Regions from separate parts of the Halomonas sp. PBN3 genome, predicted to be linked through region 3. Evidence: predicted binding sites of a transcription regulator. Region 3 holds the regulator's gene; each other region holds the start of a gene.
The links. Region 3 encodes sigma-54, which starts transcription at its own class of promoters, with help from an activator protein. Its sites were predicted from a motif close to TGGCACNNNNNTTGCTNT; they were not measured.

Region 1 (2,263 bases), on a different contig from region 3:
ACGGTCCCGCGCGCCGGGGGTGTCGTAATCCATATGGGCGGCCAACTGGTTGGCCAGCCCGCCCACCTCGCGCCCACCCATGGCGTTGGGCTGGCCGGTGATCGAGAACGGCCCCGCTCCGGGCAGGCCGATCTTGCCGCCGGCCAGATGACAGTTGATGATGGCGTTGCCCTTGTCGGTACCGCTACTCGACTGGTTCACCCCCTGGGAGAACAACGTGACCACATGCAGGTGGCTGGCGAACCAGTAGAAGAAGGTCTCCAGACGTTCCGCATCCAGGTCGCAGTCGGCAGCGATGGCTTCCACACCGGCCTCCTGCTCCCGCGCCGCGGCCAGCGCCTCCTCGAAGCCCTGGGTATGCGCCTCCAGATAGACCCGGTCGAGCTTGTTGCGCGCAGCCATCCATGCCAGCAGCCCGGTGAACAGGCGGGCGTCGCTGCCCGGCTTGAGCCCCAGGTAGAGGTCGGCGAGCTCGCAGGTATCGGTCACCCGCGGGTCGATCACCACCACCCGCAGCAGCGGGTTGCGCTGCTTGGCCACCTTGAGGCGCTGATAGAGCACCGGATGGTTCCAGGCCAGGTTGGAGCCCACCAGCACCACCAGCTCGGCCTCTTCGAGATCCTCGTAGCAGCACGGCACCGCGTCGGCGCCGAAGGCGCACTTGTGGGCCGCCACCGCCGAAGCCATGCACAGGCGCGAATTAGTATCCAGGTGCGGCGTGCCGAGAAAGCCCTTGAACAGCTTGTTGGCGACGTAATAGTCCTCGGTGAGCAGCTGCCCGGAAAGGTAGGCGGCAAGTGCCTCGGGGCCGTGGGCGTCACGCACCTTCCGCAGGCGGCTGGCCACCGCTTCCAGCGCGGTATCCCAATCGCTCTCCACACCGTCGACGATGGGCCGGGTCAGACGACCGCCATGACCCAGCGTCTCGTGCAGGGCCGAGCCCTTCACGCACAAACGACCGAAGTTGGCGGGGTGCTGCGGGTCGCCCTGCACGTCGACGATCTCGTTCTTCTCGACGCTGGCCACCACGCCACAGCCAACGCCGCAGTAGGGGCAGGTGGTTCGGGCCTCGCGCATGTCGATCTCCTCTGGAGAACTCTTGAAACGACGATCTCGAAACGACGACGCCCGCCAACTCCCCGAATCATGCTGAGGGAAAATTGGCGGGCGTCGTTGCCGCTCGGGCGCTGACGGTGCGCCCATGTCGATATTTACTGATATGGATCAAGCAGAAAGCGTGCCATGGTGAGAATAACCATCCCCTTTCAGGCAGATGTCACACTTTGCCTTAACGCCCAGGGACTTGTTTCATGCTGCTTCGCACCATGACCCGGCGCCTCGGGCCAGCCATGCACCAGGCTGGTGCCGAGTGGCCAATTCCGCAGCCGCTGTGCGGCCTTTCGCCCACCAGGAGAGTGACGACTGGCGGGCGCATGGACGTGAAGAAGCACAACTGGAATATCTCTTGCATGTTTCTTGCCAGATGCCCGGTAGCAAAACCAGAGCCAGACCCGATAACGCCAGACACGAGCGATGCCTATGCCCTCACCCCTGAACATTCTGCTGGTCGACGACGAGGTAGTTCGCGCCGCCATGGTCGAGGAAGCGCTGATGGCCGAGGGGCACCGGGTCATCTGCCGGCTGACCAGCCCCGCCAGCCTCAACGAGATGGTCGCGCGTCACCAGCCCGACGTGGTGATCATCGACATGGAAAGCCCCGACCGCGACACCCTGGAGAGCATGGCCCTGCTCAACCGCGAGAACCCGCGGCCGGTGGTGTTCTTTGCCGACCAGCATGACTCCGACATGCTGCAGGCAGCGCTCAAGGCCGGGGTCAGCGCCTACGTGGTCGACGGCCTGGTGCCCGAGCGGGTCAAAGCCATCGTCGAGGTAGCCATTGCCCGCTTCGACGCCTTTCACAGCATGCGCCAGGAGCTCGACAAGGCACGCAACCAATTGGCCGAACGCAAGCGCATCGAACGCGCCAAGGGCCTGCTGATGAAGCATCAATCCTGCGACGAGGAGCAGGCCTACCGCATGCTGCGCAAGCTGGCCATGGACCGGGGCCAGCGCATCGCCGAGGTCGCCGACAGCGTCATCGACGTACTCGACCGCCTGAACCTGACATCGCCCCAGGGGCGAACCGCTGACAAACGGGGTCCCCGCTCATGAGCCACCCGCACCATCACGCCACCTCGCCGGAACTGGCACGCCTCACCCTCGGCTTCGTGCCCCTGCTCGATGCCGCTCTGCTGATCGTCGC
Region 2 (2,263 bases), on a different contig from region 3:
CACCTCCAGCAGGTGGTCGGCGGGCAGCACCTCGAGCTCCCCGGCCAGGGCCGCCTCGTCGGCGTTGGCCCGCGGCACGATCAGCCGACGACCGGCGCGCCGCGCAGCCAGGGCCAGCGGCAGCACCCCCTCCACGGGGCGCAGGGCACCGTCCAGCGCCAGCTCGCCGACGCTCTCGGTCGCCTCCAGGCAACCAGGCGGCAGTTGGCCGGAGGCGAGCAGCAGCCCCAGGGCGATGGGCAGGTCGAAGCGCCCGCCCTCCTTGGGCAGGTCGGCGGGCGCCAGGTTGAGGGTGATGCGCCGCAGTGGATACTCGAAGCCGGCGTTGACCAGGGCGCTGCGCACCCGCTCACGGCTCTCCTTCACCGCCGTTTCCGGCAGCCCGACCAGCGTCATGCTGGGCAGGCCGTTGGAGAGGTGTACTTCCACCTGCACCTCGGGTGCCTCCAAGCCGAGCCCGGCCCGGGTATGCACGATCGCCAGCGTCATGGGCGTTCCCTCGCGGATGGACTGCTCTCAGGCTAGTCCAGGGCGCGGCGGGTCGCCCGGCGCGACCTCAAGAGGCGGCGTCGCCGCCCTGGCGCTGGGCGCCCTCCTGCGCATCGTCCGTCGCCGGGGCATCGGCGCCCTCGGCCGCCGCGGCGCTGCCGCCGGCCTGGGCCTCCACCAGTGCCTCGAGGGCGGCGACCTGCTTCTCCAGCGACTCCACCCGAGAGCGGGTGCGCTGCAGCACGTCCATGAGGATGTCGAAGTCCTCTCGCGAGACCAGCTCCAGGCGGTCGAAGGCGCCCTTCACCACCTGCTGGACGCCCTTCTGGATCTCCTCCGGGGCCTGGGAGGCCCCCTGCAGGCGCTCCCCGATCTGCTGGGCCAGGCGGCCGATCCTGTCGTGGGTCACCATGACGCATCTCCTGTTGGTCGATGAATGCCTACAGGATACGCGGGGCGTGGCCACGACGCATGCCCTCCTGCTCACCGCGCCTGCCCCGTCAGGGCGCATCGGCGCCCTGGTCGACGCACCAGGACGGTGCATCGCGCCGCCCTCGCCATGCGAACGCCCCCATGCCCTCCGGCGACAAGCGCCGTAACTCATTGATCAGTAGAAAGGTTATTTCCCGCTGGCACGCCCTGCGCATCGGCCAGTGCAGCCGCCCCATCGGGTTGCCTCCCATCCCCACGAGGAGACAGGACATGAAGCTGATCACCGCCATCATCAAGCCCTTCAAGCTGGACGACGTCCGCGAGGCGCTGGCCGACAACGGCGTGCAGGGCATCACCGTCACCGAGGTCAAGGGCTTCGGCCGCCAGAAGGGCCATACCGAGCTCTACCGCGGCGCCGAGTACGTCGTCGACTTCCTGCCCAAGGTCAAGATCGAGATCGCCGTGGACGACGGCCGCCTGGAAAGCGTGCTCGACGCCATCTGCGAGGCCGCCGGCAGCGGCAAGATCGGCGACGGCAAGGTCTTCGTCACGCCGCTGGAGGACGTGATCCGTATCCGCACCGGCGAGCGCGGCGCCGATGCCGTCTGAGCCATGACCGACTGCCGCTTCCCCGACTGGAGAATCCACCATGAGTGAACTGACCGAACTGAGCTATGCGCTCGATACCTTCTACTTCCTGATCTGCGGCGTGCTGGTGATGTGGATGGCCGCCGGCTTCGCCATGCTCGAGGCGGGCCTGGTGCGCGCCAAGAACACCGCCGAGATCCTCACCAAGAACGTGGCGCTGTTCGCCATCGCCTGCACCATGTACCTGCTGGTGGGCTACTACCTGATGTACTCGAGCCCCGAGGGCGGCATCCTGCCCAACCTCGGCGTGCTGCTGGGCAGCGAGAACGGCATCGACGCCGTGCTGGCTGGCGGCGACGACGCCCCTTACTACGCCATGCGCGCCGACTACTTCTTCCAGGTGGTGTTCGTGGCGACCGCCATGTCCATCGTCTCCGGGGCGGTGGCCGAGCGCATGAAGCTGTGGGCCTTCCTCGCCTTCGCGGTGGTGATGACCGGCCTGATCTACCCGGTCTCCGGCTACTGGACCTGGGGCGGCGGCTGGCTCTCCGCGGCTGGCTTCTCCGACTACGCCGGCTCCGGCATCGTGCACATGGCCGGTGCGGCCGCGGCCCTGGCCGGCGTGCTGGTCCTTGGCCCGCGCAAGGGCAAGTACGGCAAGGACGGCAGCATCTACGCCATCCCCGGCGCCAACCTGCCGCTGGCCACCCTCGGCACCTTCATCCTGTGGATGGGCTGGTTCGGCTTCAACGGC
Region 3 (2,263 bases):
AGTCACGCAGGGCATCGGTCAGTTCCACATGATGGCCGGTGATATTGACTTGCATGACACGCTCCTTGCTCGTTGGTTGTGATTCGATTGTAACCCTTTTTCCTGCCTTGCATACCCCCCGCGCCAGGCGCGTGGGACGGCGCCTTGACGCGGGTCAGCGGAGCCGCTTGCGCTCGCTGGAGGAGGGGATGCCCATCGCCTCGCGGTACTTGGCTACGGTGCGGCGTGCCACCTTGATGCCGGCCTCGTCCAGCAGGGCGACCAGCTTGCTGTCGGAGAGCGGCTTGCGCGGCGGCTCCTCCTGGATCAGCTTGCGGAGGCGGGCACGGATGGCGGTGCTGGAGTGGGCGTCGCCGTCCCCCTCGCCACCCACCTGGCTGGAGAAGAAGTACTTGAGCTCGAAGACCCCGCGAGGGGTATGGATGAACTTCTGGGTGGTGACCCGGGAGATGGTCGACTCGTGCATCTCCACCGCCTCGGCGATGTCGGCCAGGATCAGCGGCTTCATCGCCTCCTCGCCCTGCTCCAGGAAGTCGAGCTGGCGTGCCAGGATCTCACGCCCGACCCGCAGCAGGGTGTCGTTGCGGCTGGCCAGGCTCTTCATCAGCCAGCGCGCCTCCTGCAGGTGGTCCTTGAGGAAGCGGTTGTCGTCGCTGGTGTCGGCGCGACGGATCAGCGCCGCGTAGTCGGGCTGGATGCGCAGCCGCGGCAGCGCCTCGGGGTTGAGCTCGACCCGCCAGCCATGACGGTCGTGGTAGGCGACCAGGTCGGGAACCACGTAGTCGTCGGTGACCCCGGCGAAGGCGCTGCCGGGGCGTGGGTCCAGGGCGCGCACCAGGGCGATGGTGGCTTCCAGGGCGGCGTCGTCGAGCCCCAGGCGGCGCTTGAGCAGGCGGCGGTCGTCGCCGGCCAGCGCCTCCAGGAACTGGCGCACCAGGCGCCGCGCCTGGGGCAGGCAGGGGGTGTCGTCGGGGAGGGCGGCGAGCTGCAGCGCCAGACACTCGCGCAGGTCCCGGGCGAAGACCCCGGTGGGTTCGAACTGCTGCAGGCGCAGCAGCACCGCCTCCACCTCGCGGCTGCGCAGCCCGGCCAGCCCCTGCGCCCTGAGCCCCTCGCACAGCTCGTCGAGGGGACTGGACAGGTAGCCGGCGTCGTCCACGGCATCGATCAGGCTCTCGGCGATCTGGCGCTCGCGCGGGGCCAGGTCGCTCATCGCCAGCTGCCAGGCGAGGTGGCCGCGCAGGCTCTGGCCCTCGGCCTGGCGTTCGAAGTCGGGCCCCTCGCCGCCCGCCGGGGCGGCTAGGTCCGTGTAGGTGTCGGACCACTCGCTGTCGGTGCTCAGCTCCGCGGGGATCTCGCTTGCCCACTCCTCCTCGGGCGTTTCCACGCTGGCCTGCTCGCCGAACTCCTCGTCGAGCTCCAGCAGGGGGTTGGACTCCATCGCCTGCTGGATCTCCTGGCGCAGGTCCAGGGTGGAGAGCTGCAGCAGGGCGATGGCCTGCTGCAGCTGGGGCGTCATGGTCAGCTGGGTGCCGACCCGCAGCTGCAGGGAAGCCTTCATGGCCATGGGAGGCGTCCTCCTGGCGTGTCGGAAAGCCTCACCCTAGCGCCTGGCGACGACGCGCGCAAGCGTGGCTAAAGCAACTTCCGTGCCAGACGCGCGAGGCGTGCCACAAGCGAATAACGATATGGTGGTCAGCGGCTTGGCGCGCATGTCCGCTTCAGAGCCGGAAGTCCTGCCCCAGGTAGACCTCGCGAACCCGCTGGTTGGCGAGGATCGCCGCGGCGTCCCCCTCGGCGATGATCTTGCCGTCGCCGACGATGTAGGCGGTGTCGCAGATGTCGAGGGTCTCGCGGACGTTGTGGTCGGTAATCAGCACCCCGATGCCGCGGGCCTTAAGCTGGCGGATGATCCCCTTGATCTCGCCCACCGAGATGGGGTCGACCCCGGCGAAGGGCTCGTCGAGCAGGATGAAGGCGGGTTCGGTCGCCAGGGCGCGGGCGATCTCGACCCGCCGGCGCTCGCCGCCGGAGAGGCTCATGCCGAGGTTGTCGCGGATGTGGTTGACGTGGAACTCCTCGAGGAGCTCCTCCAGGCGGGCGTGGCGGGCGGCGCGGTCAAGGTCGCGGCGGGTCTCGAGGATCGCCAGGATGTTGTCGGCCACCGACAGCTTGCGGAAGATCGAGGCCTCCTGGGGCAGGTAGCCGATGCCGGCCCGGGCGCGCTCGTGCATGGCCGCGCGGGAGAGGTCCTGGTCGTCGA

Region 1: the regulator sigma-54 is predicted to act here: its motif matches at 1,226-1,243, upstream of Q673_RS26530 (nitrate reductase).
Region 2: the regulator sigma-54 is predicted to act here: its motif matches at 1,120-1,137, upstream of Q673_RS19445 (P-II family nitrogen regulator).

The regions. Positions count from the first base shown of each region.
Region 1 covers NZ_AXCA01000156.1:4,706-6,968, forward strand. Annotated here, with positions in the region: gene Q673_RS26530 (nitrate reductase) at 1-1,077, opposite strand, end outside; gene Q673_RS26535 (ANTAR domain-containing response regulator) at 1,540-2,172, shown strand; gene Q673_RS26540 (CmpA/NrtA family ABC transporter substrate-binding protein) at 2,169-2,263, shown strand, end outside.
Region 2 covers NZ_AXCA01000002.1:24,576-26,838, reverse strand. Annotated here, with positions in the region: gene Q673_RS19455 (YifB family Mg chelatase-like AAA ATPase) at 1-489, opposite strand, end outside; gene Q673_RS19450 (accessory factor UbiK family protein) at 557-901, opposite strand; gene Q673_RS19445 (P-II family nitrogen regulator) at 1,192-1,530, shown strand; gene Q673_RS19440 (ammonium transporter) at 1,571-2,263, shown strand, end outside.
Region 3 covers NZ_AXCA01000157.1:174,592-176,854, forward strand. Annotated here, with positions in the region: gene hpf (ribosome hibernation-promoting factor, HPF/YfiA family) at 1-55, opposite strand, end outside; gene Q673_RS27490 (RNA polymerase factor sigma-54) at 155-1,567, opposite strand; gene lptB (LPS export ABC transporter ATP-binding protein) at 1,722-2,263, opposite strand, start outside.